4 regions of the Mesorhizobium sp. P2_C5_2 genome follow, and region 4 is predicted to be linked to each of the others. Evidence: predicted binding sites of a transcription regulator. Region 4 holds the regulator's gene; each other region holds the start of a gene.
The links. The regulator PhoB, encoded in region 4, activates phosphate uptake and scavenging genes when phosphate is short. The targets are predictions, from matches to a motif close to TGTCATNNANCTGTCAT.

Region 1 (7,560 bases), on a different contig from region 4:
CGACCTCCTGGTTGGTCGGCCCGAAGATCGAACGCACCGCTTGTTGCAGCACCAGCGAGACGCCCCAGGTCGCGAGCAGCGTTTCCAGCGGCCGGCCGTAGAGAAAGCGGATGACGCCGCGCTCGATGATAAGGCCGACAGAAGCAGCAACCAGAAAAGCCAGCGGCAGCGCGATGACCAGCGACCAGTCGAACAGGCCGGGGAATGAGGTTCGGATCACCTGCTGGACGACAAAGGTGGTGTAGGCGCCGAGCATCACCATCTCGCCATGCGCCATGTTGATGACGCCCATGACGCCGAAGGTGATGGCAAGGCCGATGGCCGCGAGCAGCAGCACCGAGCCGAGCGAAATGCCGTACCAGATGTTCTGGCCGGCATCCCACAGCGCCAGGCTCGAATTGATGCTGGCGATTGCCGCGGTCGCCGCGTCCTTGACCGCGCCTTGCGCATTAGCCTCGACCGCGGTCAGCAGCGAGAGCGCGTCGCGATCGCCGCGCGCGCCGATCAGCGCGACTGCCGCGAGCTTGTCCGCTTCCGGCTTGTCGGAGACCAGCACCGATGCCGCGCGCGCCTGTTCAAAGAGTGCCTTGACCTTGGCATCGGTCTCGGCGGCGATTGCCGCGTCGAGCGGCTCGATGTTGGCGGCATCGGGCGTCTTGAACATGGTATCGGCCGCGGCGATGCGGACAGACGGATCCTTGGCGCGGAGCGTCAGCGTGCCCAGCGCGTCGCGGATGACACGGCGCAGCGTGTTGTTGACCTTGATCTTGGTGATATCGGTCTTGGCGGCATCGCCGGTCTTTTCGCCGCTCAGCGGATCGAGCAGCGAGACGCTGTCGCCGGCCTCATTGCCGACGAAAACCATGGAATCGGCTTTGCGGATGTAGAGATTGCCTTCGGCAAGAGCGGCAAGCGGCCGTTCAACCAGCGGATCGCCGGTAGCGGCAAGCTCGCGCACCACGGCCTCGATGGCGGAAAAGCCAGTGCCGGTGGCGAACTTGGCGATGATGGCGCGCAAATCGGCTTCGGCTGCGTTCGACGGCAACAGACTTGCCATCAGGAACACCAACATGAGGCCGAGAGCGCGCAACAGGATCATCCGTTCAGATACTTTTCCGGGAGGTGGAATTCGGCGTCCGGGCGGGCTGAAGCGCCCGGACGCCTTGCGGTCTCTGGCCTTGGAACCGGCCAGATGGCCATGGACCTGATGGTCCAGGCCGGGGAGGATCAGTTGGTCCCCTTGCCGCCGCACTTGCCGGTGGCGACGTTGAAGTTGCCGCAGGACAGAGGCGCGCGCCAATCCGAGATCAGGTCCTTGGAATCAGGCAGATAGTCGGACCATTCGTCGCCCATCACGAGGCCGGGCGTCTGCGACACGGTCTCGAACTGGCCGTCGGCCTGGATCTCGCCGATCAGCACCGGCTTGGTGATGTGATGGTTCGGCATCATCGTCGAATAGCCGCCGGTGAGGTTCGGCACGGACACGCCGACCATGGCGTCGATCACCTTGTCCGGATCGGTAGTGCCGGCCTTCTCGACCGCCTTCACCCACATGTTGAAGCCGATATAGTGGGCTTCCATCGGGTCGTTGGTGGTGCGCTTGTCATTCTTGATGAACTTGTGCCAGTCGGCGATGAACTTCTTGTTTTCCGGCGTGTCGACGCTCTCGAAATAGTTCCAGGCGGCGAGATGGCCGACCAGCGGCGCGGTGTCGAGACCGGCCAGTTCTTCCTCGCCGACCGAGAAGGCCATGACCGGGATATCCTCGGCCTTGATGCCCTGGTTGCCGAGTTCCTTGTAGAAGGGAACGTTGGCGTCACCGTTGACGGTCGAGACGACGGCGGTCTTCTTGCCGGCCGAGCCGAACTTCTTGATCGCCGACACCTCGGTCTGCCAGTCGGAGAAGCCGAACGGCGTGTAGTTGACCATGATGTCTTCGGCGGCGACGCCCTTGGCCTTCAGATAGGCCTCGAGGATCTTGTTGGTGGTGCGCGGATAGACATAGTCGGTGCCTTCCAGCACCCAGCGCTTCACCGAGCCGCCATCCTCGCTCATCAGGTAGTCGACAGCAGGGATGGCCTGCTGGTTGGGAGCCGCACCAGTGTAGAACACGTTGCGCTCGCTTTCCTCGCCCTCATACTGGACGGGATAGAACAGGATGTTGTCGAGCTCGGAGAATACCGGCAGAACGGATTTGCGCGACACCGAGGTCCAGCAGCCGAATACGGCCGCGACCTTGTCCTTGGAGATCAGCTCGCGCGCCTTTTCGGCGAAGAGCGGCCAGTTGGACGCCGGATCGACGACGACCGCTTCCAGCTTCTTGCCGAGCAGGCCACCCTTGGCGTTCTGCTCTTCGATGAGCATCAGCATGGCGTCTTTCAGCGTCGTTTCCGAAATCGCCATGGTCCCCGACAGCGAATGCAGAATGCCGACCTTGATCGTGTCTTCGGCGGCCTTGGCTGGAGACGACATCGACAGGCCGGCAGCGACCACGCCGGCCGAAAACATTTTTGTTATTGTAGCGAAATTACCCCTCATACCGAAGACTCCCAAGCTTGGTTGATTGCACCGCAACAATGCAATGCAACAGCCGTGCCAAATGCAAAGGCACCTCTCGGAAAGGGGAGATAGCCGAACGTTATCAGCCGGTTATTATATTAGCCTAAAGAAAACAAAGGCAGCCGGTTAAGAACTGATTGAGGGAAATTTGCGCAGCGCACAAGGCTTTTGCCTAATTTTCGCCCAAGTATGACAAGTGCCTAGATTTTGATCTCCGGCAGCGGCTTGCGGGCGAACAATATTGCAGCACGGCGCAAAAATGGGGCAAGCTCATTCCGCAAACGAGTAACCCGATGACATCCCGCATCTCATGCATTTCCGGCATCCTGCTGCTGATCGCAACGAGCGGCGCCGCGCGCGCCGACTTCAGCGATGGCAAGCTGCCGGACGGTACCTATCACTGCGAAGTCTATCTGCTGGGCGCCTTCCTGAACCTCGGCGACATTACCATCAAGGGCAATGTCTATAGCGGCCCGGTGACGTTCGGCACCGCGCCGCAAGGCTACAACTACCAGATGAACGCCAATGGCGAGATCACCTGGCTGGGCCCGCTGGGCGGCTACACCACCGGCGGCAACTCAGTCTCGATGACGCAAGCCACGCTGGACGGCGAGACCACCCCGTCGTTTGACATCATCCTGAAGCAGCCCGACGGCGCCTTCACTGCCTCGACCTGCACCAAGGGCTGAGCGAGCCCGATCCAGTCGTTCGCTTGCGGTTTCCTCTCCTGTCATGCGGATGTTGCCGAAGCAGACTACGGCAGCGGTGCGCCGTAACATCCACCCTGAGAGGCAGACACCATGGCCAATGCACCGTCTTCATCCTCCCCCGTCATCCGCGACGTCATTGCCGAGCGCGTCTCGCGCCGGTCTCTTTTGAAAGGCAGCCTTGCCTCCGGCGCGCTGATTGCCGGCGGCAGCTTTGTCGGCTCCCTGTTTGCCGGTGAAACGCATGCCGCGGCAGCGCAGTCGACGCTTGGCTTTCCCGAGTTGAAGCGCGTCTACGACAAGACCCATGCCGCCGCCGAAGGCTATGAGACGACCATCGTCGCGCGCTGGGGCGATCCGCTTGCCGCCGGTCTCGCCGAGTTCGACGGCAACAAGGTCGCCGCGGACGAACAGGAAAAGCGTTTTGGCTACAATTGCGACTACATCGCCTTCATGCCGCTGCCCAAAGGCACGGTCAATTCCGACCATGGCCTGCTCTGCGTCAACAATGAGTACATCTCGCCCAATGTGATGTTTCCGGGCACGACCGAGGACGATTCCGGCAAGACGATGACCAAGGAACAGGTCGATCTCGGCATGGCCGCGATGGGGCATTCGATCGTCGAAGTGCAGTTGAAGGACGGCAAGTGGGAAACGGTTGCCGACAGCCCGCTCAACCGCCGCATCACCGCCAACACCGAAATGACCGTTTCCGGACCGGCCGCCGGCCATGCCCTGATGAAGACCTCAGCCGACGTCACCGGCACCAAGGTGCTCGGCACCAGTTACAACTGCAGCGGCGGCTTCACCCCCTGGGGCACGGTGCTGACCTGTGAGGAAGGTGTTTCCGATATTTTCGGCGGTGACCCGAAGAAGGCGCCGACCGCCGAGCTTCTCGACCGCTACGGCTTCGACGGCTCCGACATCTACGGCCGCGGCCGCTTCCATGACCGCTTCAACCTCGACAAGGAGCCGAACGAGGCAAACCGCTTCGACTGGGTGGTGGAGATCGATCCCTACGACCCGCAGTCCAAGCCGGTGAAGCGCACAGCGCTCGGCCGCATGTCGCATGAGGCCTCGACGGTGGTCCTCAACAAGGACGGTCGCGTCGTCGTCTATATGGGTGACGACGACTATTTCGAATACATGTATCGCTTCGTCTCGGCCAAGGCCTACGACAAGGCCAACTCGGCCTCCGGCGCCAATCTGCTCGACGATGGCGTGCTATCGGTCGCCCGCTTCGATGCCGATGGTTCGATGACATGGCTGCCTTTGGTGCACGGCCAAGGCAAGCTCACCGCCGAAAACGGTTTTGCCGACCAGGCCGAGGTGCTGTTGAAGACGCGGTTTGCCGCCGACGCGCTCGGCGCCACGCCGATGGACCGGCCCGAGGATATCGAGACCAATCCGGTGACCGGCCGTGTCTATGCGGTGATGACCAAGAACAAGAAGCGCGACCAGTCGAAGGTCAATCCGGCCAACACCCGGCCGGAAAACCTGTGGGGCCATATCGTCGAGCTGATCCCGCCCGGCGGCCGTGGCGCGGACGCCGACCATACGGCGGAAAAGTATGCCTGGGACCTGTTCGTGCTCTGCGGCAACCCGAAAGATGCCAAGGTCGGCGCCACGTTCCATCCGGATACGTCGGACAATGGCTGGTTCGTCTGCCCCGACAACATCACCTTCGACCCGGCCGGGCGGCTGTGGGTGGCGACGGACGGCGCCAATGATTTCGACCTGCCGGACGGCGTCTACGGCGTCGACACGGAAGGCGCGGCGCGCGGCCTGCCCAAACTGCTGTTCACCTGCCCGCATGGCGCGGAGGCGACCGGCCCATGCTTCACGCCGGATGGCACGACGCTGTTCCTGTCGGTGCAGCATCCTGCGGAAGACGCCGAGACGCTCGACAAGGTGCAGACGCTGTGGCCCGACTTCAAAAACGGCCAGTTGCCGCGGCCTTCCGTCGTCGCCATCCGCCGCAAGGACGGGCAGCCGGTCGGCGCTTAGCCAGACGAAAAAGGCGGAACGCGACTTGGCGCGTTCCGCCTTGAGGTCCGGGAGGACGGTTTTTGGTCGGCTTAGATCGTCTTGGCCGACATTTGCGAGGCGATGTATTCGGCCTGGCGGATCGCCAGCGACACGATCGTCAGCGTCGGGTTCTCCGCCGCCCCGGTGGTGAACTGGCTGCCGTCCGACACGAACAGGTTCTTGATGTCGTGCGCCTGGCCGTGTTTGTTGACGACGCCGTCTTCCGCCTTCTCGCTCATCCGGTTGGTGCCGAGATTGTGGGTCGAGGGATAGGGCGGCGTCGGGAAGGAGCGCGTTGCGCCGACCGCGTCGTAAAGTGCGGTGGCCTGCTTGTAGGCATGGTTGCGCATCACCGTGTCGTTGGGGTGATCATCGAAATGCACGTCGGCGATCGGCATGCCATGGGCATCCTTCTCGTCCTTGTGCAGGGTGATGCGGTTTTCCGCGCGCGGCATGTCCTCGCCGACGATCCACAGGCCGGCCATGTGATCATAGTGGTCGAGCGCCGTGGTGAAGGAACGGCCCCAGCCGCCCGGATTGAGGAAGGCGGCCATGAAAGGCAGGCCGAGCGACAGCGTCTCGAACTCGTAGCCGCCGACAAAGCCGCGTGAGGGATCGTGCCGCGCCTCGTCGCGGATGATGCCGGCCATGGTGGTGCCGCGATACATGTGCACCGGCTTGTCGAAGATGGCATAGACCGAGCCGGTGGTGTGGCGCATGTAGTTCTTGCCCACCTGCCCCGACGAATTGGCGAGGCCGTGCGGGAATTTGGACGACTCCGAATTGAGCAACAGGCGCGGGCTTTCGATCGAGTTGCCGGCGACGGCGACGATGCGGGCCTTCTGCTCCTGCAGCTTGCCGTCCTTGTCGGCATAGACGACGCCGGTCACCTTGCCTGAAGCATCGTGGTTGATCTTGATCGCCATGGCATTCGGCCGGACTTCGAGATGGCCGGTCGCCTCGCCCTTGGGGATTTCGGTGTAGAGCGTCGACCATTTGGCGCCCCATTTGCAGCCCTGGAAGCAGAAACCGGTCAGCTGGCAGGAATTGCGGTCGTCGCGCTCGACCGAGTTGATGGCCATGTTGCCGGTGTGGCATTCCTTGTAGCCGAGCTTGTCGGCGCCGGCCTTCAGCACCTTGAAATTGTTGTTGCCGGGCAGCCGCGGCCAGCCATTGGTGCCGGTGACACCCATCTTGGCTTCGGCCTTGGCGTAATAGGGCTCCATCTCGGCCAGCGTGACTGGCCAGTCCAGAAGGTTGGCGCCGTCAACCTTGCCGTAGTTCGTAAGTGCCTTGAACTCATGCTCCTGGAAACGCAGCGAGGCGCCCGCCCAGTGCGTGGTCGAACCGCCGACCGATTTGACGATCCAGGCCGGCAAATTCGGGAAATCCTTCGACACCCGCCAGTCGCCGGAGGTCGTGCGCTTGTCCGTCCAGGCGAGCTGGCTGAAGGAAGCCCACTCGTCGTTGATGAAATCCTCATATTCGTGGCGGGCGCCGGCCTCGAGGATGACGACATCGACGCCTTTCTGGGCGAGTTCGTTGCCGAGCGTGCCACCGCCGGCGCCGGAGCCGATGATGACGACCACGCCGTCGTTGTTGAGATCAAATGAAGCTGCCATGGTTTCCTCCCATGAATTCCTGTTTGCGAGTTTCAGAACGACGGAGGGCTCAAAGCCACTCGATGTCGTCGAAACCGCGCGCGATGTAGCCGCCCTTGGAGTAGGATTCGCCCTCGTAGCCGAAGATCGGCCACACCTCCTGCTGGTTGTAGAGGCTGACGACGAGGCCGCCGCGGATGGACTGGAAGAACGGCGTCGCCTCGATCTTCTGCAGCACGGCGACGCGCTGCTCCTCCCAGCCGAGGCCGCGATAGCCGCCCTCACCCGACTTCTTGTCGAGGTCGGCAATGCCGTCTTCGATCATCGTCTTGTAGGCGGCGTCCTTGCCGGCCTGCTCGTCATGGCCTTTCACGGCAATGGCGTAGTATTTGTCCGGGACCTGATCGTGCGGATAGATGTCGCGCGCCATCTGGATCAGCGTCGCCATGGTTTCGGGCTTGAGCGCCGATGTCTCGAGACCCCAGGCATTTTCGGGGCTGATGACCGCACTGCCGGAGATGACGAGCAGCGCGCCGATGCCGCCGCGCTTGAGAAGTTCACGACGTGAGAGCCCAGGCTTTCCGTCATAGATCGTGACCATTTTGTTCCTCCCTGCTTGCTATTTGCGCCCTTGAAGAGCGCCGTTGCTGGCGTCGCGCGGCTGA
Region 2 (7,560 bases), on a different contig from region 4:
CCGTGAGCGCAACCGACACCCAGGATCCCAACCGTCGTGATTTTCTCTACGTCGCCACCGGCATGGCCGCAGTGGTTGGCGCAGGGGCCGTCGCCTGGCCGTTCATCGACCAGATGCGCCCCGATGCCTCGACGCTGGCGCTGGCCTCGGTCGAGGTCGACGTTTCCTCACTGACCCCTGGCATGTCGCTGATCGTCAAATGGCGCGGCAAGCCGGTCGTGGTGCGCAACCGCACCGAGCAAGAGATGAAGGACGGCGAGACCGTCAACCTTGCCGACCTCAAGGATCCGATCGCCCGCAACGCCAATCTGCCGGCCGATGCGCCGGCGACCGACGCCAACCGCACCACGCCCGGCAAGGAAGCCTGGATGGTGATGGTGCAGGTCTGCACGCATCTGGGCTGCATTCCGCTCGGCCAGGAAGGCGATTTCGGCGGCTGGTTCTGCCCGTGCCACGGTTCGCAGTACGACACCGCCGGCCGCATCCGCAAAGGCCCGGCGCCGGAAAACATGGCCGTGCCGGTATTCAAGTTCATTTCCGATACCAAAATCCTTATCGGTTGAGCCAGGGGATATTTCGATGAGCGAGGGACACTCGACCTATACGCCCAAGACCGGTATCGAACGCTGGTTCGACGCCCGCATGCCGCTGCCGCGCATGGTCTATGACAGCTTCATCGCCTATCCGGTGCCGCGCAACCTGAACTATGCGTGGACCTTCGGCGGCATCCTGGCGATTATGCTGGTGGCGCAGATCCTGACCGGCATCGTGCTGGCCATGCACTATACGGCCGACACCAATCTCGCCTTCAATTCGGTCGAGAAGATCATGCGCGACGTGAATTCGGGCTGGCTATTGCGCTATATGCATTCCAACGGCGCTTCGTTCTTCTTCGTCGCCGTCTACATCCACATCTTCCGCGGACTTTATTACGGCTCCTACAAGGCGCCGCGCGAGCTGCTGTGGATCCTCGGCTGCATCATCTACTTGCTGATGATGGCAACCGGCTTCATGGGCTATGTGCTGCCCTGGGGGCAGATGAGCTTCTGGGGCGCCACCGTCATCACCGGCTTCTTCAGCGCCATTCCGCTGGTCGGCGACTGGATCCAGCAGCTGCTGCTCGGCGGTTTCGCCGTCGACAATCCGACGCTCAACCGCTTCTTTGCGCTGCACTATTTGCTGCCGTTCATGATTGCCGGCGTCGTCGTCCTGCACGTCTGGGCGCTGCATGTGGTCGGCCAGTCGAATCCGACCGGCATCGAGGTCAAGTCGAAGACCGACACCGTCGCCTTCACGCCCTATGCGACCATCAAGGACGCGTTCGGCATGATCGTGTTCCTGTTCCTCTTCGCCTATTTCGTCTTCTACCTGCCGAACTTCCTCGGCCATCCGGACAATTACACGATCGCCAACCCGCTGAAGACGCCGGCCCACATCGTGCCGGAATGGTACTTCCTGCCGTTCTACGCGATCCTGCGCGCCATCACCTTCAACATCGGGCCGATCAACTCCAAGCTCGGCGGCGTGCTGTGCATGTTCGGCGCCATCGTCATGCTGTTCCTGGTGCCGTGGCTTGACACCTCCAAGGTGCGCTCGGCGGTCTATCGGCCCTGGTACAAGCTGTTTTTCTGGCTGTTCGTCGCCGACGCTGTCCTGCTCGGATGGCTGGGCTCGCAGCCGGCGGAAGGCGGTGGTCTGTTGACCCTCCTGATAGGTGAGGTCTCGGGCAACTACGTTGGCTACGCTCAAGCGGCGACACTGTTCTACTTCGCCTTCTTCCTGGTCGCGCTGCCGGTGCTGGGCCTTATCGAGACGCCGCGCAGACTGCCGAATTCGATCACCGAGGCGGTGCTGGAGAAGAACAAGGGTGCCGGTGGGGGACATCCGGCCGGTGCGACCTCCGCGCCGGAAACCAAGGGCTGAGCGAGAATCTAAGGGGATTTGGCATGAAAAAGATTCTCACCTCGCTCGCCTTGCTAGGCCTGTTTGCTGGCGGCATCGGAGCGGTCGGCACCGTGGCGATGGCCGCTGAAGAGGCGCACAACGCGGCAGCACCGACGCATTTCCCGATCGACGAACCGAAGGAAATGGACTGGAGCTTTGCCGGTCCGTTCGGCACCTACGACAAGGCGCAGCTGCAGCGCGGCCTGAAGGTCTACAAGGAAGTCTGCTCGGCCTGCCATTCGATGAATTTGGTGGCGTTCCGCACGCTGGAAGGCCTGGGCTATTCAGAGGCGCAGGTGAAGTCCTTTGCCGCCGAATACACCATCCATGACGGTCCCAACGATGCCGGCGACATGTTCGACCGCCCGGGCAAGCCGTCCGACTATTTCCCGGCGCCGTTCGCCAATGAGCAGGCAGCCGCTGCCTCCAACGGTGGCGCTGCTCCGCCGGACATGTCGCTGCTGGCCAAGGCACGCGGCGTCGAGCGCGGCTTCCCGCGCTTCGTGTTCGACATCTTCACCCAGTACGCCCAGGGCGGTCCGGATTACATCCATTCGCTCCTGACCGGCTACGACCAGACGCCGCCGGCCGGCATGGTGATCCCGGAAGGCACGCACTACAATCCTTACTTCATGTCCGGCGTGTCGCTGAAGATGCCCAAGCCGCTGTCCGACGGCCAGGTCACCTATGATGACGGCTCGCCGCAGACGGTCGACCAGTATTCGCGCGACGTCTCGGCCTTCCTGATGTGGGCCGCCGAGCCGCATATGGAAGACCGCAAGAAGACCGGCTTCCGCGTTCTGGTGTTCCTGCTTCTGTTCGGGACGCTGATGTATCTGACCAAGCGCAAGGTGTGGGAAGGCGTGGCGCACTAAGCGCTGCCAGCCACCTATAAAAAAGGGGCGCCGCGAGGCGCCCTTTTGCTTTTCCGGAGGCGGCTTGTCACACGGCCGTCACTGCCGCTGGCGATCCTGTGCCGCCCTCATCAAAGGATCGCACCCATGAAAAGATACGCATCGCTTGCGGCAGGACTGCTGCTGCTCATCGCCGGCTCGGCCGCCCAGGCCGAAGACGCAAAACCCTTCGTCACCAACAAGGACGTCGACCTGACGATGATCCTGCCGCCGCCACCGGCCAATGATTCGGCCGAGACCAAGGCCGAGCTCGGCGCCGTGCTGACGCTGCAGGTGACGCGCACGCCCGAAATGGAGGCCAGCGCCGTTGCCGACGCCGAGGAAGACGTCTGGCGCTTCACCAATGTCATGGGGCCGAATTTCAACAAGGAAAAGCTGCCGAAATTCGCAGCCTTCTTCGATCGTGTCGTGGCCACCGAAGGCGCGGTCGTCGACCCGGCCAAGGATGTCTGGAAGCGCCCGCGACCGCACCAGCTCAGTGATCTCGTCAAGCCGGTGGTCAAGCTGTCGAGCTCTGGTTCCTGGCCTTCCGGCCATGCCACGGTCGGCACCATGATGGGCATTATCCTGGCCGACATGGTTCCGGAAAAGCGCGCCGTGATCATGGCGCGTGCGGCCGAGTATGCCCACAACCGCGTGGTCGGCGGCATCCACTATCCGTCCGATGTCGAGATGGGCAAGATTTCCGGCAGCGTCATTGCCGCCGTCCTGCTTAACCGGGACGACTTCAAGGCCGAGTACGACATAGCCAAGGCCGAGTTGCGTTCCGATCTCGGCATGTAAGCTATTCCCAATAGTCGGCTTTCGACGGAAAGGGGCGCCAAAGGCGTCCCTTTTTCGTTCATGGCTGTGACCAAGAGGCAGTTCGGCAATTCGCCCGTTGGCATGGCGGCATCGGATTGATATTCGACGCAGCAGCTTCTTTCGCCATGGCATTTGGAAATCGATGATGCGGCTACGCGACTGTCACAACTTTTCCGATTTCCGGCGCATGGCGCAGCAGCGGCTGCCTGGACCGATCTTCAACTACATTGACGGCGCGGCGGACGATGAAGTCACCTATCGCCGCAACACCGAGAGTTTCGACAGCTGCGACCTCGTCCCCAACGTATTGCGCGGTGTCAGCGAGATCGACATGTCGGTGACGGTGATGGGCCAGAAGCTGGCAATGCCCGTCTATTGCTCGCCGACCGCCTTGCAGCGGCTGTTCCATCATCAGGGTGAGCGCGCGGTGGCCAAGGCTTCGGCCAAATTCGGCACCATGTTCGGCGTGTCCTCGCTCGGCACCGTCAGCCTCGAGGAAGCACGCAGGATCAGCAGCAGCCCGCAGGTCTACCAGTTCTATTTCCACAAGGACCGCGGCCTCAACCGGGCGATGATGCAGCGGGCAAAGGCGGTTGGCGTCGAGGTGATGATGCTGACCGTCGACAGCATCACCGGAGGAAACCGCGAGCGCGACAAGCGCACCGGCTTTGCCATCCCCTTCAAGCTCAGCCTTGCCGGCATGCTGCAATTCGCGCTGAAGCCGGGCTGGGCGATCAACTATTTCACCCATGAGGGGTTCGAGCTGCCGCAGCTCGACGAGCATGTCGACATGGGCGGCGGCACGATGTCGATCAGCCGCTACTTCACCGAGATGCTCGATCCGTCGATGACATGGGACGACGTCGCCGAGATGGTCAAGCTGTGGGGAGGTCCGTTCTGCCTCAAGGGCGTCATGTCGGTGGAGGATGCCAAACGTGCCGTCGAGATCGGCTGCAGCGGCATTGTGCTGTCGAACCATGGTGGCCGACAGCTGGACGGCTCGAGGGCGGCGTTCGACCAGTTGGCCGAGATCGTCGATGCCGTTGGTGACCGAATAGACGTCATCATGGATGGCGGCGTGCAGCGCGGCACGCATGTGCTCAAGGCGCTGTCGCTGGGCGCCAAGGCTGTTGGCGTCGGGCGCTACTATCTTTTCCCGCTGGCGGCGGCCGGCCAACCAGGCGTCGAGCGGGCGCTCGGGCAGATGCGGGTCGAGATCGAGCGCGGCATGAAGCTGATGGGCTGCAGTTCCATCGAACAATTGTCGCGCACGAATCTCCGATTCAGGTAAGTTCAAGCCATGAAATCGTCACTCGAAGACACGCTGCTCGCCGCGATCCGCACCATTCCGGATTATCCCAAGCCTGGCATTCTGTTTCGCGACATCACCACTCTGCTCGGCAATGCGCGCGCCTTCCGCCGCGCCATCGATGAGCTGGTGCATCCCTATGCCGGGCAGAAGATCGACAAGATCGCCGGCATCGAGGCGCGGGGCTTCATCCTCGGCGGCGCTGTGGCGCATCAGCTTTCAGCCGGCTTCGTGCCGATCCGCAAGAAGGGCAAGCTGCCTTACGAGACGGTGCGCGTCGCCTACAGCCTGGAATACGGGCTGGACGAGATGGAGATGCACAAGGACGGCGTTGCGCCGGGGGAGAAGGTGATCCTGGTCGATGACCTGATCGCCACCGGCGGCACGGCGGAAGCAGCGGTCAAGCTGCTCCGCCAGATCGGTGCCGATATTCTTGCCGCCTGCTTTGTCATCGACCTGCCGGATCTGGGCGGGCGCGCCAAGCTGGAAGCACTGGGTGTGCCGGTGCGGACGTTGATCGGGTTTGAAGGGCATTAGAGTAGGGAGTAGGGAGCTCCGCATTCCATGCAAGGCGCAGCACTCACTACTGCCTACTGCCTACTGCCTATTCCCTACTTCCTACTTCCTACTCAGCCTTCACCAGCACGGCGCTGTCGAACTCCAGCACCTTGTCGCCTGCCGAGTCGACGCCCTCCGAGCGCAGCGCGAGCAGCCGCCAGCCGGGGCGGGTGGCGAGCGGGCGGTGGGACAGGGCCGTGCGCATGAAGGTGACGGTTTCGCCGGCATAGACCGGCTTTGGCCATTTCAGATTCTTGAAACCGGGCGAGGGGCCGAATTCGGGCACCGGGCCGGGGCCGGTCCACCCGGCATCCATGCGGGCCTGGACACTGAGTTTCATCCAGGTGGCGGCGGTGTGCCAGCCTGAGGCGCAGAGGCTGCCGAACACGCTTTTCATTGCCGCCTCCTCGTCGACGTGAAAAGGCTGCGGATCGTATTTGCGGGCGAACGCCTTGATCGCCTCGGCGTCGAATGTGTGCGAACCGAGGTTGATGGTTTCACCAATGCGGAAGAACTCGTCGAGGCTCATGCGCCCGCCTCCCGGGTCAGGAACATGACGGTGTTTTCGAGTTCAAAGACACTTTCGCCACGCTGGTTGAGCAACTCGCTGCGAAACGTGACCAGGCCAAGCTGAGGGCGTGACTTCGACAGGCGCCTGGCGACCACACCGGTCCTGCCGGAAAGCGTATCGCCTTCCAGCACCGGCTTCTTCCATTTGACATGGTCGATGCCGGGCGCACCTTGCGCGGTCGAGTCGAGCAGGAAGGCGTCGCACAACATGCGCATGAAGATCGCGCAGGTGTGCCAGCCGGAGGCAGCGAGCCCGCCAAGGATGCTGGCCTTGCCAGCTTCCTCGTCGAGATGCATCGGCTGCGGATCGAACTCGGCGGCGAATTCGACGATCTCGGCCGCACTCACCTTTTTGGCGCCGAGGTCGATCGACGCGCCCTCGGTGAAATCCTCATAGGCCCAGCTTTTTCCGGTCATGATCCTAATCCGGTTCAAGGTTGTACGATCACCGGGCATCCGGATGCCGTCCGGGAGGCGTTTGGTCAAGCGAATTCTGTTGGGCCTAAAGCGCCTCGCGTTTGAACGGAATCAGGCGACGCGCTTTAGTTTTTTGTTTTTATGCATGTCGTTCTCTCAAAACCGGGACCACTTTTGAGCGACATGCATTAGAGCCAGCCGCGGCGGCGGAAATACCAGAAGGGCAGGATCGCCGACAGGATCATCAGGCCGATAGCGAAGGGATAGCCGAGCTCCCATTTCAGCTCCGGAATGATGTCGAAATTCATGCCGTAGATCGAGGCCACCAGCGTCGGCGGCAGGAAGATGACGGCGGCGACGGAGAAGATCTTGATGATGGCGTTCTGTTCGATCGAGATCATGCCCAGCGTGGCATCGAGCAGGAACGAGATCTTCTGCGACAGGAAGGTGGCGTGGTCGGCGAGCGACAGCACGTCGCGCGATACGGTCTTGATGCGGGCGCGGATGTCCTTGCTCATCTTGGTCTGGGTCGCGACATGGGCAAGGAAGCCGGTGAGGCGCTGCAGCGAGATCAGGCTGTCGCGGATCGAGGAGGCGATGTCCTCCTTGCGGCCGATGGCCTTGAGCAGTTCCTGGAAATCGCGGTTGCGCTTGTTCACCTTGGTCGAGCGCGCTTCGAAGATGTCGCGCGAGATCGTCTCGATGTCACGGCCTGCGCGTTCGAGAATGTCGGCGAGGCGATCGACGATCGCCTCCAGCAGGCCGATCAGGATGGTGTTGCCGGTGGTGCAGCCGGTCGCCACCTTCTCGGCGCGCAGCGGAAAGGTCTTGAACGCCTTCGGCTCATGATAGCGGATGGTGACCAGTCTCGGACCGGCAAGGACGAAGGTGACCGGCGACATCAGCGGATCGTCGACCTCGGTCTGCGCCGGCAGAGTGGCGGTCATGAAATAGGCACCGTCCTCGATATAGAGGCGGCTCGAAATCTCGATCTCCTCCATCTCCTCGCGCGTCGGAATGGCGACGCCGAGCCAGGTCTCGATC
Region 3 (7,560 bases), on a different contig from region 4:
TTCATAAGCGCCCTACCATCTGATCTCTTAGAGCGACCATGCGCCCGGTTGGACGTACAGCGTGCCCTAACATTTCAAGCCTACGCATCGTGCTTTCTAAAAAAGCGCCTTCGGTTTCAGGCCGATGCGACGAATCCCCAGCGGCAGAGTAGGCTCGAATATGGCAAAATTGACGACAGACCGCTGGCGCGCCGGTCGATACCGCAATCAGCCGATATAGCGCTGGAAGACCAGCGAAGCGTTGGTGCCGCCGAAGCCGAAGGAGTTGGACAGCGCCACGTCGACCTGGCGATGCCGTGGCGTGTTGGGTACAAGATCGATCGCGGTTTCGCGTTCCGGGTTGTCGAGATTGATGGTGGCGGGCGCGATGTTGTCGCGGATGGCGAGGATCGAGAAGATCGCCTCGGCGGCACCCGCGGCACCCAGGAGATGGCCGATCGACGACTTGGTCGACGACATCGAGATCTTCGAGGCGGCGTTGCCGACCAGCCGCTCGACAGCGCCGAGTTCGATCGTATCGGCCATGGTCGAGGTGCCGTGCGCGTTGATATAGTCGATATCGGCGGGCGTCAGCTTGGCCCGGTTCAGCGCCGCCGTCATGCAGCGGAAGGCGCCGTCGCCGTCTTCGGCAGGTGCGGTGATGTGATAGGCGTCGCCGGTCAGGCCGTAGCCGGTGACCTCGGCATGAATCTTGGCGCCACGCGCCTTGGCGTGTTCGAGTTCTTCCAGCACGACGACGCCGGCGCCCTCGCCCATGACGAAGCCGTCGCGGTCGCGGTCGTAGGGGCGCGAGGCCTTTTCAGGTGTGTCGTTGCGGTCGGTGGACAGCGCCCGGCAAGCGGCGAAGCCGGCAAGCGAGAGCCTGGTCACAGGCGATTCGGCGCCGCCGGCCAGCATCACGTCGGCATCGCCGAAGATGATCAGCCGGGCGGCATCGCCAATGGCGTGCGCGCCGGTCGAGCATGCGGTGACGACGGCGTGGTTGGGGCCTTTCAGCCGGTGCCGGATCGATACCTGGCCGGAGACCAGATTGATGATGTTTCCAGGAATGAAGAACGGGCTGATGCGGCGCGGTCCGCGCTCATGGAGGATCAGCGCATTCTCGGCGATGCCCTCGAGACCGCCAATGCCGGAGCCGATCATGACGCCGGTGGCGCAACGCTCGGCTTCGGTGCTGGGCTCCCAGCCGGAATCCTTCAGCGCTTCGTCGGCGGCCGCAATCCCGTAAAGGATGAAGTCGCCGATCTTGCGCAGTTCCTTGGGCTCAAGCACGGCTTCGGGATTGAGCGTGCCGTTGGTGCCGTCACCGCGCGGAATGACGTGGGCGATCTTGCAGGCAAGATCTTCCACTTCGAACTCGGTGACGCGCTTGGCGGCGCTGCGGCCGGTCAGCAGTTCCTTCCAGCTGTGCTCGAAGCCCATGCCGAACGGCGAAACCAGGCCAAGGCCCGTGACGACGACACGCCTCATCGCAGGTCCTCCCCGGTGATGACTGCGGATGGCGTCAGGCCGAAGCCTTGTCGATGTACTTCACGGCATCGCCGACGGTCAGGATGGTCTCGGCCGCATCGTCCGGAATCTCGACGCCGAACTCTTCTTCGAACGCCATGACGAGTTCGACCGTATCGAGGCTGTCCGCGCCCAGATCATCGATGAAGCTCGCCTGCTCGGTCACCTTGTCGGCATCGACGCCAAGATGTTCGATGACGATCTTCTTGACGCGCTCTGCGGTGTCACTCATTTGGGGCATCCTCGTCTTTTGTTTGTCTGTCTTCGTTAGCGGGCAGAATGCCGCTAATCAAGCTGAAAGATGGTCCTGCCGGAAACGCAACGGTGCCGGACCGGTTTTTGCCCGAACCGCCGGGTTGCGGGCCGCATTACACGAAAATTGGCTAAGGTCCAAGGCGAAATGGTCTCTTTTCACAAGCCGGCCATGTCTTCTTTCACAAGCCGGCCATGTCTTCTTATAACCCGGCCATGTCCCGTCAGATCATCGCCATGCCGCCGTTGACATGGATGGTCTGGCCGGTGACGTAGGCGGCTTCGTTGGAGGCGAGATAGGCGACGGCAGACGCCACTTCAACACTCGTGCCCATGCGGCGCGTCGGGATCGCGGCCATGATCGCATCTTTCTGCTTGTCGTTGAGCTTGTCGGTCATGGCCGATTCGATGAAGCCCGGGGCGACGCAGTTGACGGTGATGTTGCGGGTGGCGATCTCCTGCGCCAGCGACTTGGAAAAGCCGATCATGCCGGCCTTGGAGGCACAGTAATTGGTCTGGCCGGGATTGCCGGTGACGCCGACCACCGAAGTGATGTTGATGATGCGGCCATGGCGGCGGCGCATCATCGGATGGGTGAGTTCGCGGGTCAGCCGGAACACGGCGGTCAGGTTGACCTCGAGCACGCTGTCCCAATCGGCATCCGACATGCGCACGAACAGGCCGTCCTTGGTGATGCCGGCATTGTTGACCAGGATGTCGACGCCTTCGAGTTCGGCCTCCGCCTTCTGGCCAAGCGCCTTGACCTCGTCGCGGTTCGACAAATTGGCCGGAAACAGTTTTACCCGATCGCCGAGTTCACCGGCCAGGGTCTCCAGTTTCTCGATGCGGGTGCCATGCAGGCCGACAATGGCGCCTTGCGCATGCAGCACCCGGGCAATCGCCTCACCAATGCCACCCGATGCGCCAGTGACAAGCGCCTTGCGGCCGGTCAGTTCAAACATTTTTTCAACCTCATTTTTCCGACAGTGCCGCAGGCGATCCTGGGTCCATATACGTCAAATCATCCAAGCCATGCCAGAAGTCTTCGGCTTTTAGGACATCTTCGTCGCCACGCCGAATGCGCTCCACAACCTCAGTTGCAATGCGATACTCGTCGCCTAAGTGCTCCGCTTTGCGCCGGCCAATCTTCGATGTGGGCATGCGACACCTGTCGGTAACGTTGAAACTCACCTAGCCAAGCGCGGCCAGCGCGGCCTCTACATCGGCGGGCGTGCCGACGGCCGATGTGGCGATGTCGCGGTTGATGCGCCGCGCCAGGCCCGACAGCACCTTGCCGGCGCCAATCTCGTAAAGCGAAGCGACGCCGTTGGCGCCGAGCCACTCTACCGTTTCGCGCCAGCGCACGCGCCCGGTAATCTGCTCGACCAGGCGCCGTGCGATCTCGTCGGGATCGCTGGTCGGGGTCACGGTGACGTTGGAGACAACGGGAACCACCGGCGCATGCTTGGTTACCCCGGCCAGCGCCTCGCGCATGACATTGGCCGCCGGCGCCATCAGCGCCGAATGGAAGGGGGCAGAGACCTGCAGCATCAGCGCTCGCTTGGCGCCCTTTTCGGTGCATAGTTTTGCGGCGAGTTCCACCGCGGCCCTGGCGCCGGAGATCACCAGCTGGCCACCGCCATTGTCGTTGGCGATCTGGCAGACCTTGCCGGATCCCGTTGCAGCCTCGGCGCAAGCGGCTTCGACATCCGGCTGTTCCAGCCCGATGATCGCCGCCATCGCGCCCTCGCCGGCCGGCACTGCCGCCTGCATGGCATTGCCGCGAATGCGCAGCAGCCGGGCGGCATCGGCGACCGAAACGAAGCCGGCGGCGGCAAGGGCGGAGTATTCGCCGAGCGAATGGCCGGCGACGTAGGCAACCTTGCCCTTCAGCGAAAAGCCGCGCGCTTCCAGTGCCCGAACCGCGGCCAACGACACGGCCATCAGCGCCGGCTGGGCATTGGCGGTCAAGGTCAGCGTCTCTTCCGGACCTTCCCAGATCAGTTTCGACAGCTTTTCACCCAGCGCGTCATCGACTTCCTCGAAGACCCTGCGCGCCTCGGGGAAGGCGTCGGCGAGGTCCTTGCCCATGCCGACAGCCTGGCTGCCTTGTCCCGGAAAGGTGAATGCAACGGCCATTTGGGCTCTCTCCAGCGCCTGATTTTTCCTGCCTGTGACGCAAGGCGGACCGCCAAGTCAAGCCCGCGGTCGGCATTTCGGCCCTTGGTCCAGCCGGAAACTGACCCCGAGTCCCTGTTCCGAAAGGCTTTTTGCCGATCACTCCTGATGAAAACCGCTCACGAATCGTTTGCTGGCTCTTCTTATTTTCGCCACAGGCGCTAGCTTTTGGATGACAGTTCTATGACAGAACGGTGACGCGAGTGGAAAAAACGCGTTGCTTGGGCCCGGGGGAAAAGACGTGGCAAGGATCAGGAAGGGCGCGGCCGTACCCGCGCCACAGTTCTTGGAGGACGATCCGTCCACCGGCTATCTGCCGGGGCGCAGATGGCCTGTCATCCGCTACGGCCTGGTCACGCTGCTTGCCTCGGCCGCCCTGGTGTTCGCAATCGAATGGATCGTGCGCGGCGACTTCTTCGGCACGGTCGACTTCTTCCTGCAGCCGTTCAAGCCGGGCTGGACCACCATCATCGTCTTTGCGCTGGTGCTGATTGGACTGGACGCCGTGCTCGGCCGCAGCCACCAGAGCCTGATGATCGTCGCGCCGCTGACGCTGGCTCTGGCCTTTGTCGGGCATCAGAAGTCGCATTATCTCGGCGATCCGCTCTACCCGACCGATTTCCTCTATTCGCGCCAGATCATGGCATTGATGCCGCTGCTGGTGCGCGAGCGGCCCTGGACGGCGGTGGCCATGGCTGTCGGCATCGTCGCCGGACTGTCGTTGCTGATCTATGGCTGGCGGCTGTGGCGCCGCAAGGTGCCGATCCTCAGCCGCAAGGGGCGGCTGGCACGGCTGACGCTGGCGGTGCCGCTGCTCGCCTTCTTCGTCTCGATCATGGATTACGCCACTTTCTCGTGGACCCGCGACCGGCTGCAGATCATCCCGATCATGTGGGACCAGAAGGAGAACTACGCCTCCAACGGCTTTGCACTGGCCTTCGCGCTCAACGTGCCGATGGCGCATGTTTCGGCGCCGGCCGGCTACTCCGACAAGGCGATCGACGCGATCGACAGGCCGGATGTGACAGCCTCGGTGCCGGATGAGAAACCCGACATCATCGTGGTGATGAGCGAATCCTTCTGGGATCCGACCAAGCTGCCCGGCGTCACCATCACGCCGGACCCGATACCCAACGTGCGGGCATTACGCTCGGGCTATATGTTCTCGCCGGAATTCGGCGGCATGACCGCCAACATCGAGTTCGAGGCGCTGACCGGCTTTTCCAATGCCTTCCTGCCGGCGGGCTCGATCCCTTATCAGCAATATGTGCGCACGCCGACGCCGTCGCTGGCGACCTTCCTGAAAAGCGAAGGCTACCGCGCGCGCGCCATCCATCCCGGCACCAACTGGTTCTGGAACCGGGGCGCGGTCTATGCCGATTTCGGCTTCAACGATTTCCGCTCGGAAGAGACGCTGCCGCCGCTGGAAAAGCGCGGGCCGCTGGCCTCCGACGCGGCAATGACCGACGAGATCATCCGCGAGGCCGACGCCAGCGAGGATCCGGTGTTCTTCTTCGCCGTCAGCCTGCAGAACCACGGCCCCTACGAGCCGTACCGCTATTACAATCCGACCCACAAGGTCGCGGCACCCATCAGCACATGGGCGCGGGAATCGCTGCTCAGCTACGCCGAGGGTTCGGCCGATGCCGACCGTGGCCTCGAACGGCTGATCGAATGGGCGAAGAAGCGCGAGCGGCCGACGGTCATCGCCTTCTTCGGCGACCATCTGCCGCCGCTCGGTCCCGTCTATGTCGAGACCGGCTTCCTGAAAGACAATGTCGCGCCGCGCAGGGAGGCTACGCCGGAGGCGGCACTCGAGCACCACCAGACGCCGCTGATCATCTGGTCGAACCGCACCGGTCCGGCGCAGGATATGGGCGCGGTCAGTCCGGCCTTCCTGCCCTATCACATCCTGACCACGGCAGGGATCACACACCCTTACTACACCGGCTTCCTCGGCGCGCTGCGCGAACGCTACCGCGTTGTTGACCGCAACCTGCTGCTGACGCCTTCAGGCGAAGCGACCCCAGACTGGGCGCGGCAGAAGGACGTCGATCCGGCGATCAACGATTTTCGCCTGCTGCAATACGACATGATGTTCGGCAAGCGTAAGGCCGCGCCCGACTTCTTCCCCGAAACGGTGGACAAGGTCGTCGCCCATACAAGTTGATGGCCTGCGACGCCAAGGACGCTGTCTGGAACGCCTCGTGCCCTTGCCTTCCCGCCAAATTGCTGTATAGACGCCCGCAATCTGCCGGTCCTTGCTGGGGGCTGAACGGAGGGCCGGAGGTTTTACCCAAAACCTTCGTGTGAAGCCAGAAGCGCTTCCGCCTCCCGTGTCTCCGCTCTCGACCGTCTCGAAATGCTCCTTTCTTCCCCGCCCCTTTGGGACCAGCGGGTCAGAGAAGTTGCAGAGGCTTTTGCCGCGAGGATCCGGGAGAGAAACGAAGAAAGGCATTGAACCACTATGGCTCTATACGAACATGTGTTCCTTGCCCGGCAGGACCTCTCGCAGCAGCAGGTCGATGCGCTTGTCGAACAGTACAAGGGCGTCATCGCAGCAAATGGCGGGTCCGTCGGTCGGGTCGAGAACTGGGGACTGAAGTCCCTCACCTACCGGGTCAACAAGAACCGGAAGGCTTACTACACGCTTATGGACCTCAACTGCCCGCCGGCCGCGCTCAACGAGATGGAGCGCCAGCAGGGTCTGTCCGAAGACGTGCTGCGTTTCCTGACCGTCAAGGTTGAGGCGCATGAGGAAGGCCCGTCGGCCATGATGCAGAAGCGCGAAGAGCGCTCGGAACGCGGCGGCTTCGGCGACCGTGACCGTGGCGATCGTGGTCCGCGCTCGTTCGGCGACCGTGATCGCGGCGACCGTGGCGATCGTCCGCCGCGCTCGTTCGGCGACGCCGGTGGCGATCGTGGTCCGCGCCGTCCGCGCGAAGGTGTTGAAGGGGGTGCAGAATAATGGTCGACATCAATCAGATCCCGACCCGGCGCCCGTTCCATCGTCGCCGCAAGACCTGCCCGTTCTCCGGCGCCAACGCGCCCAAGATCGACTACAAGGACGTGCGTCTTCTGCAGCGCTACATTTCCGAGCGCGGCAAGATCGTGCCGTCGCGCATCACCGCCGTCAGCCAGAAGAAGCAGCGCGAACTCGCCAAGGCGATCAAGCGCGCCCGCTTCCTCGGCCTGCTGCCCTACGTGGTTCGCTAAGACTTTCGAGCAGGCGGTTCGCCGCCTGCTCTCTTTCTCCCACGGCGACGGGCGCCGCAGGGTTAATTCGATGATGCATGTCGTTGTCCCAAAACCGGGACCACTTTTGGGCGACATGCATTGAAATCCCGAGTTGAGGTGAAAAACCTCTAACTGCCGCGACAGGCAGGACAGCGACACCGGCGCCAAGGCGCCCGAGCTTCCTGACCTGTTCCATTCAATTCGGCGCCGATCCCGCGATCGGTGCCCAGACGAAGGAACAAGACCATGCAAGTGATTCTTCTCGAACGCGTTTCCCGCCTCGGCCAGATGGGTGATACCGTCAAGGTCAAGGACGGCTTTGCCCGCAACTTCCTCTTGCCGCAGGGCAAGGCGCTGCGCGCCAACGAAGCCAACAAGAAGAAG
Region 4 (7,560 bases):
GAATTGGCCAGCCACACCGCGCCCATGATGACGGCGCAGGTGACGGTGCCGAGCAGCGTCTCGGCCCAGATCGGCCGCAGCGGGAAGCGGAAGCGCTTGCGCTGCACCCGCCCGTTGAAGAGCGCGAACACCACGGCAAGGCAGGCGACGATGCCGACGACCCAGCTCCAGGTCGCGCCGATCGATCCGGCCGGACCACCACCCATCAGCTGGAAGGTGGCGTCGAGCGGCGCCACGGTCTGGCCGCTGGTCACCCACCAGGCAGCACCACGCCAGACCAGCAGGCCGCCCAGCGTGACGATGAAGGCCGGCACTTCGAGATAGGCGATGACAAAACCCTGGAAGGCGCCGATCAGAAGGCCGAGTGCCACGCCGATGACCAGCGCCAGAACCCAGATCCACGGATTGCCGAGCTCGAGCCCGACAAAGCGCACCAGGAAATGCACCTGGGCAAAACCCATCACCATGCCGATCAGGCCCTCGGCCGAACCGACGGAGAGGTCGATGTTGCGCATGACGATGACCAGCACCATGCCTGAGGCCATGATGGCGACGGCGGACGTTTGCACCGACAGGTTCCAGAGATTGCGTGGCGTCAGGAAGGTGCGGCTGTCGAAATCGAGCGGATTGACCCCGAGGCGGAAGCTGGAAATGACATGCAGGCCGATCCAGATCAGAAGCAGCGCGCCGATCATGCCGAGCATGCGGGTGTCGATCTCGGTCGCTTTCAGGAACCGGGCGACCGCGCCGAGTTCCGACGCACGCGCGGTGTCGGCCTGCGAAGTCGAGGTCGTGTCGGTCATGATGTCCTCCCAGCGGCTTGCCGTCTGACGCGGATGCCGGACCACAGCCTAGAAGTTAGCCGCCTATGGCGGAAACACAAATCTTGTTGAGAAAACGCCGCGGCTTTGGGGCCGCGGCGTCGATATCGGATGGAAACAGCCAAGCTTAGTTGCAGGCCGCGACGCTGCCGGCGGCGACGCCCGTGCAGACTTCGTCCTTCTTGATCCAGCCGGCATCGATGACGACGTTGAGGTTGTCCTTGGTGATCGCAACCGGGGTCAGGAACAGCGACTTGACGGTGTTGCCACCGGGCGTGGTGAAGTCCTTGGCGCCGGCGATTTCGCCGGTCTTCTTGCCGTCGGCGAGCTGCGAGGCGATCTCGGCGGCGTTCTTGCCGAGCTCTCGCGCATCTTTCCACACCGACACGGTCTGCGTGCCGAGCGCGATGCGGTTCAGCGCGGCATGGTCGCCGTCCTGGCCGGACACCGGAACCGTTCCGGCAAGACCTTGCGCCGTCAGCGCCGCGACAACACCGCCAGCGGTGCCGTCATTGGCCGCGACCACCGCATCGACCTTGTTGTCGTTCGCGGTCAGGAACTGTTCCATGTTCTTCTGGGCGTTCGCCGGCAGCCAGCCATCCGTATAGGCCTCGCCGACATTCTTGATCTTGCCCGAGTCGATGGCTTCCTTGAGCACTTCCATCGAGCCCGAGAACAGGAAATCGGCATTCGGATCGGAACCCGAGCCCTTGATGAAGACGTAGTTGCCTTCGGGCTTCGCCTTGAACACTTCGCGGGCCTGCATACGGCCGACTTCCTTGTTGTCGAAGGTCAGGTAGAAGACGTCCTTGTTCTCGATCAGGCGGTCATAGCCGACGACCGGAATGCCTTCATCCAGCGCCTTCTGCACCGCCGGGCCGATGGCCGAGGCGTCCTGTGCGAGGATGATCAGCGAGTTGGCGCCCTGCGAGATCAGGCTCTCGACGTCGGTCAGCTGCTTGCCGGGATTGGACTGCGCGTCGGCGGAAATGTACTTGTCGCCGGCAGCCTCGATCGCCGCCTTCATCGCCGCTTCGTCGGTCTTCCAGCGCTCTTCCTGGAAATTCGACCACGACACGCCGATGACCTTGTCCTTCGCCTGCGCGACCGACACCAGCGTCAGCGACATGGCGACACCCGCCAGCATGGCGGCTGCAAATCTGTTCATGATAATCCTCCCTGCGCCGCGCGCGGCGCGACAAAACTGGCCCGAAGGCCGGCACACAGAGGCTCTATTTTTTCGAGCCTCGAAAAAATACTGGTCCAACAGCGAGGCGCTGTCAACATCGATTCTGATGGATTCTGATGGCCTCGCCGATTTTTTTCGAGACCCGCAATAAACAATGACAGCGCCGCCGGCTTCTGCCAATATTTGCGTGGCGTCCCTGACCGCCTCCACTATCATGAGGCGCGGGGGGACCGGGAGGAAACAAAAAAGATGTCGGTTGGTATCCGCCACGACGATCTGCGCCGTCGCAACCGTGCGATGGTGATTTCGGCCGTGCGCCGGGCCGGCCAGCCGTCGCGAACGGAGATTGCCGCAACGACAGGCCTCAGCCATTCGACCATATCGGCGATCTCGTCTGATTTGATTCAGGAAGGCATACTGGCCGAGAGCAAACCTGGCGAGACCGTTGCGCTGAAGCGCGGCCGGCCGCAGGTCGGCCTGGGCCTCAACCCGGAAGCAGCGGCCGTGATGACCGTGGTGCTGTCGCTGAACTTCCTCTCCGTCACCGTCATCGACTATGCCGGCCACGTGGTCGCCGAGGAGCAGCGCCGGCTGGACACGCTGACCATGCCGCGCGACGAGCTGATCGGCGAATGCACGGCAATCGTGCGGCGGCGGCTCGAGGATCCCGACCTCGATGTCCAAAGCATCGCCCGCATTGCCATGGGCATCCAGGGCATCACCGATTCGCAGGCGCGCGCCATGCTGTGGTCGCCGATCACGCCGCTGACCGACATTGCCTTCGCCGATATACTGGAAGCGGAATTCGGCATTCCGGCCACCATGGAGAACGACTGCAACATGATGGCGGTGGCGCTGCAATGGCGCCAGCCCGAGCGCTACCGCGACGATTTCATCGCTATCCTCCTCTCGCACGGTATCGGCATGGGGCTGGTGCTGAAAGGCGAACTGTTCACCGGCACCCATTCGTCTGGCGGCGAGTTCGGCCACATGATCCACCGTCCGGGCGGCGCGCTCTGCCGTTGCGGGCGGCGCGGCTGCGTCGAGGCCTATGCCGGCAACTACGCCATCTGGCGCAGCGCCAAAATGATGAGCGAGGACGCCGAACCGGTCGATGTCGGCGACGCTGATATGCGCGCGCTTGCCGCGCGCGCCCGGGAGACCGACGGCCCGGAGCGGGAAGCCTACCGCAAGGCCGGCGAAGCGCTCGGCTTCGGCCTTGGCAGCCTGTTCGCGCTGATCGATCCCGCACCTGTCGCCATGGTCGGGGTCAGCGCCGCCGCCTTCGACCTGATCGAACCGGCGCTGCGCGAAGCGATCGCCCAGACTGCCGGCGGCCAGCACTCGAAGTCGATCTCCTTCGACACCGAGCCCAACGAACTGCCGCTGATCCGCGAAGGCTGCGCCATGCGCGCCCTCGGCTTCGTCGACCAGGAGATTTTCGCGCCGGGGATTCAGTCGAAGACCGGCAAACATGTCGCCTGAGAGGCCGGCAACGGCGCGGCACGGCGCGGCCTAGTCTTCGCGGATGGCGTAGCCGGCGCCGCGGATGGTGCGGATCACGTCAGGCATGCGGCCATTGTTGACCGCCTTGCGCAGGCGGCCGACATGCACGTCCACGGTACGCTCGTCGATATAGATCGTCTCGCCCCAGACATTGTCGAGCAGCTGGCTGCGCGAGAACACCCGGCCGGGATGGCGCATCATGAACTCGAGCAGGCGGAACTCGGTCGGCCCGAGCCGGATCTCGCTCTTCTTGCGGTAGACGCGGTGCGATTCACGGTCGAGCACGATGTCGCCGACCTTGAGCACGCTGGACAGGACTTCCGGCTTGGCGCGGCGCAGGAGCGCCTTGACGCGTGCCATGAACTCGGGCGTCGAGAATGGTTTCACCAGGTAGTCGTCGGCGCCGGTGGAGAGACCGCGCACGCGATCGCTTTCTTCACCGCGCGCGGTCAGCATGATGATCGGCAGCCGTTCGGTCTCGGGCCGCATCCGCAGCCGTCGGCAGAGCTCGATGCCGGACACTGCCGGCACCATCCAGTCGAGCACCAGCAGATCGGGCACGTTTTCCTGCAGCCGAATCTCGGCCTCATCGCCGCGTGTCACCACTTCGACCTGGTAGCCTTCGGATTCGAGGTTGTAGCGGAGGAGCACGCCTAGCGGCTCCTCATCCTCCACGACCATGATGCGTGGCGCAATCATCAGCAGTTCACCCTTGTCAGGCCGACGTGGCCATCGCCGTCTCGTCCTGCTTCGGGCGATTGGCGGGCAATTGCTGGCCGGTCAGCACATAGTACGCATTTTCAGCGATGTTGGTGACATGATCGCCGATGCGCTCCAGATTCTTGGCGCAGAACAGGAGATGCGTGCAGGCGGTGATGTTGCGCGGGTCTTCCATCATGTAGGTCAAGAGTTCGCGAAACACGGACGTGTATTTGACGTCGATGCGCTCGTCGTCATTCCGGAGTTTCGCCAGCGCCGCGGCATCGGCGGCAGCATACTCCTCGACAACGCTTTGAACCTGGATCAGCACCAGCTGCGCCATCGCATCGATGGAATGCGACAGGTCGCGCGGTGTGACGCTGAGGCCAACGGTGCCGACGCGCTTGGCGATGTTCTTGGCGAGATCGCCGATGCGCTCAAGGTCGCCGGCCATGCGGATCGAGCCAACCACGGCGCGCAGATCGTTGGCCATCGGCTGGCGCTTGGCGATGAGCGTGATGGCGCGGTCGTCCAGTTCACGCTGGCGCGCGTCCATGATGGCGTCGTCGGAGACGACACGCTGCGCCAGCGCGTTGTCCGAAGTGAGCAGCGCCCTGGTCGAGCCGCTGACCATCGAGCCGGCCAGATCGCCCATGTCGCGGATCAGCTTGCTGATCTGCCCCAGTTCTTCATCGAAGGAGGCGACGGTATGTTCACCCATGATCCTGGTCCTCGTGCCTGAAAATTCAACCGCTGGACGGCTCAGCCGAAGCGGCCGGTAATATAGTCCTGGGTGCGCTTGTCGTCGGGGTTGGTGAACATCTTGTCGGTGGCGCCCTCTTCGACCAGATAGCCGAGATGGAACATCGCCGTGCGCTGCGACACGCGCGCCGCCTGCTGCATCGAGTGGGTGACGATGACGATCGTGTAGTTCTGGCGCAGTTCGTCGATCAGTTCCTCGACGCGGGCTGTGGCGATCGGGTCGAGCGCCGAGCAGGGCTCGTCCATCAGAATCACTTCCGGCGACACGGCGATGGCGCGCGCGATGCACAGGCGCTGCTGCTGGCCGCCGGACAGGCCGGTGCCGGGCTCCTGCAGGCGGTCCTTGACCTCATTCCAGATCGCCGCCTTCTTCAGGCTGGATTCGACGATCTGGTCCATGTCGGACTTGCGCTTGGCCAGCCCGTGGATGCGCGGGCCGTAGGCGACATTCTCGTAGATCGACTTCGGGAACGGATTGGGCTTCTGGAACACCATGCCGACGCGGGCGCGGAGTTCGACGACGTCGATGTTCTTGTCGTAGATGTCGTCCTCGTCCAGCGTGATCTTGCCCGTCACCCGCGCCGAATCGATGGTGTCGTTCATGCGGTTGAGGCAGCGCAGGAAGGTCGACTTGCCGCAGCCGGACGGGCCGATCAGCGCCGTCACCTGGTTCTGGCGGACGTCGAGATTGACGTCGAACAGCGCCTGCTTCTCGCCGTAGAAGACGCCGACCTTGTCGCCGCGCATCTTGATGACTTCGTTCGACTTGGCGTTCATTTTGTCGCCCACTGCGTTTTCAAGGGACTGTTCGGTCATGATGTTCATACCAAATTGCCTTTTTTCTACCAGCGCCGCTCGAACCGGCGCCGAAGCACGATCGCGGTGATGTTCATGGCCATGAGGAAGACGAGCAGGATGATGATGGCGCCCGACATGCGCTCGACAAAAGCGCGTTCGGCCTCGTTTGCCCACATGTAGATCTGCACCGGCAGCGCGGTCGCCGGATCGAAAGGCGTCTTCGGATAGTCGGCGACGAAGGCGACCATGCCGATCAGAAGCAGCGGTGCTGTCTCGCCGAGCGCACGCGCCAGGCCGATGATGGTGCCGGTCAGGATGCCGGGTGCGGCAAGCGGCAGTATGTGCTGAAACACCATCTGCATCTTCGAGGCGCCAAGCCCAAGCGCTGCCGAGCGGATCGACGGCGGCACGGCGGCAAGGGCTGCGCGCGTGGCGATGATGATGGTCGGCAGTGTCATCAGCGTCAGCACCAGGCCGCCGACAAAGGCGGCCGAGCGCGGCATGCCGAGAAAGTTGATGAACACCGCAAGGCCAAGCAGACCGAAGACGATCGACGGCACCGCCGCCAGATTGTTGATGTTGACTTCGATCAGGTCAGTGAAGCGGTTCTTCTTGGCGAATTCCTCGAGATAGATGGAGGCGGCGACGCCGATCGGCAGCGCCAGGAGCAGCACGATCACCATCATGTAGAACGAGCCGATGATGGCCACGCCCATGCCCGACGTTTCCGGGCGGCTGGAAGCGCCATAGGTGAACAGGCCGGTGTTGAAATGCTCGGCCATCACGCCATCGGCCTTGAGCTTGTTCATCCACTCGATCTGCTGGTTGGACACCTTGCGTCGCGCTTCATCGACGCCGAGGTCGATCTGGCCCTTGAAGGCCGAGTCGAGGTTGGCGGCGGCCAGGATGTTGACGACGCGCGTCGTGCCGATCACCGACGGATCGGCGGACACGATGTCGCGCAGCTGCACGCGGGCGCCTTCCGACAGGAAACCCTTGAGCTTCAACATCATCGGCTTGTTGGCGGGATCGATGCCGAGCTTGGCCACCAGCGCGTTTTCGGCAAGCTTGGGATAGTTCGCCTTGATCAGCACATTCGGATCGGTGGCGCGCTTGTTCGAGGGATCGATCACCTTCTCGTCGAAGCTGATCGGCAGCGTCACCGTGGTCTGCCAGAAGGCGGTGTAGCCCTTCGAGACGATGGTGATCAACATGATGGCCAGGAACGCCAGGCCGACCGAGATCGCAATCACGCCATAGATGCGGAAACGGCGTTCGGCGGCGTAACGCGCCTTCAGCCCGATGTCGCGGCGCGGACGCGCAACGGCACCCGCCATCGTGTCCAGGGGGATGTCGGTCATTCGTACTGCTCCCGGTACTTGCGCACGATGTAGAGGGCCACGATGTTCATCACCAGCGTCAGCGCGAACAGCGTCAGGCCGAGCGCGAAGGCGACCAGCGTCTGCGGCGAGTTGAACTCAAGATCGCCGGTCAGCTGATTGACGATCTTGACGGTGATAGTCGTCATCGCTTCGAACGGGTTGATGGTGAGATTGGCGGCGACACCGGCCGCCAGGACGACGATCATCGTCTCGCCGATGGCGCGCGACGCGGTCAACAGGATCGCGCCGACGATGCCGGGAAGTGCGGCTGGCAGGATCACCCGCTTGATCGTCTCGGAGCGCGTGGCGCCGAGGCCGAGCGAGCCGTCACGCATGGCGCGCGGCACCGCCGTGATAATGTCGTCGGAAAGCGAGGACACGACCGGGATCAGCATGACGCCCA

Region 1: AC1D1B_RS17650 (PhoX family protein) is a predicted target of PhoB. The motif match lies at 3,288-3,304, and genes of this name have one in related genera.
Region 2: AC1D1B_RS13810 (acid phosphatase) is a predicted target of PhoB. The motif match lies at 2,885-2,901, and genes of this name have one in related genera.
Region 3: AC1D1B_RS08645 (LTA synthase family protein) is a predicted target of PhoB. The motif match lies at 4,112-4,128, and genes of this name have one in related genera.

The regions. Positions count from the first base shown of each region.
Region 1 covers NZ_JBFUDV010000004.1:505,900-513,459, reverse strand. The annotation lists gene urtB (urea ABC transporter permease subunit UrtB) at 1-1,099, opposite strand, end outside; gene urtA (urea ABC transporter substrate-binding protein) at 1,228-2,538, opposite strand; gene AC1D1B_RS17655 (hypothetical protein) at 2,853-3,248, shown strand; gene AC1D1B_RS17650 (PhoX family protein) at 3,360-5,273, shown strand; gene AC1D1B_RS17645 (GMC family oxidoreductase) at 5,345-6,916, opposite strand; gene AC1D1B_RS17640 (gluconate 2-dehydrogenase subunit 3 family protein) at 6,966-7,496, opposite strand.
Region 2 covers NZ_JBFUDV010000003.1:515,389-522,948, forward strand. The annotation lists gene petA (ubiquinol-cytochrome c reductase iron-sulfur subunit) at 3-563, shown strand; gene AC1D1B_RS13800 (cytochrome b) at 580-1,923, shown strand; gene AC1D1B_RS13805 (cytochrome c1) at 1,947-2,819, shown strand; gene AC1D1B_RS13810 (acid phosphatase) at 2,946-3,641, shown strand; gene AC1D1B_RS13815 (alpha-hydroxy acid oxidase) at 3,808-4,953, shown strand; gene AC1D1B_RS13820 (adenine phosphoribosyltransferase) at 4,963-5,508, shown strand; gene AC1D1B_RS13825 (MaoC family dehydratase) at 5,597-6,058, opposite strand; gene AC1D1B_RS13830 (MaoC family dehydratase) at 6,055-6,516, opposite strand; gene corA (magnesium/cobalt transporter CorA) at 6,705-7,560, opposite strand, start outside.
Region 3 covers NZ_JBFUDV010000002.1:355,823-363,382, forward strand. The annotation lists gene mltG (endolytic transglycosylase MltG) at 1-5, opposite strand, end outside; gene fabF (beta-ketoacyl-ACP synthase II) at 208-1,470, opposite strand; gene AC1D1B_RS08625 (acyl carrier protein) at 1,505-1,741, opposite strand; gene fabG (3-oxoacyl-[acyl-carrier-protein] reductase) at 1,986-2,723, opposite strand; gene AC1D1B_RS08635 (hypothetical protein) at 2,734-2,922, opposite strand; gene fabD (ACP S-malonyltransferase) at 2,953-3,900, opposite strand; gene AC1D1B_RS08645 (LTA synthase family protein) at 4,181-6,109, shown strand; gene rpsF (30S ribosomal protein S6) at 6,407-6,907, shown strand; gene rpsR (30S ribosomal protein S18) at 6,907-7,155, shown strand; gene rplI (50S ribosomal protein L9) at 7,423-7,560, shown strand, end outside.
Region 4 covers NZ_JBFUDV010000008.1:79,336-86,895, forward strand. The annotation lists gene AC1D1B_RS26790 (sugar ABC transporter permease) at 1-803, opposite strand, end outside; gene xylF (D-xylose ABC transporter substrate-binding protein) at 949-1,989, opposite strand; gene AC1D1B_RS26800 (ROK family protein) at 2,260-3,495, shown strand; gene phoB (phosphate regulon transcriptional regulator PhoB) at 3,526-4,215, opposite strand; gene phoU (phosphate signaling complex protein PhoU) at 4,232-4,936, opposite strand; gene pstB (phosphate ABC transporter ATP-binding protein PstB) at 4,978-5,802, opposite strand; gene pstA (phosphate ABC transporter permease PstA) at 5,820-7,136, opposite strand; gene pstC (phosphate ABC transporter permease subunit PstC) at 7,133-7,560, opposite strand, start outside.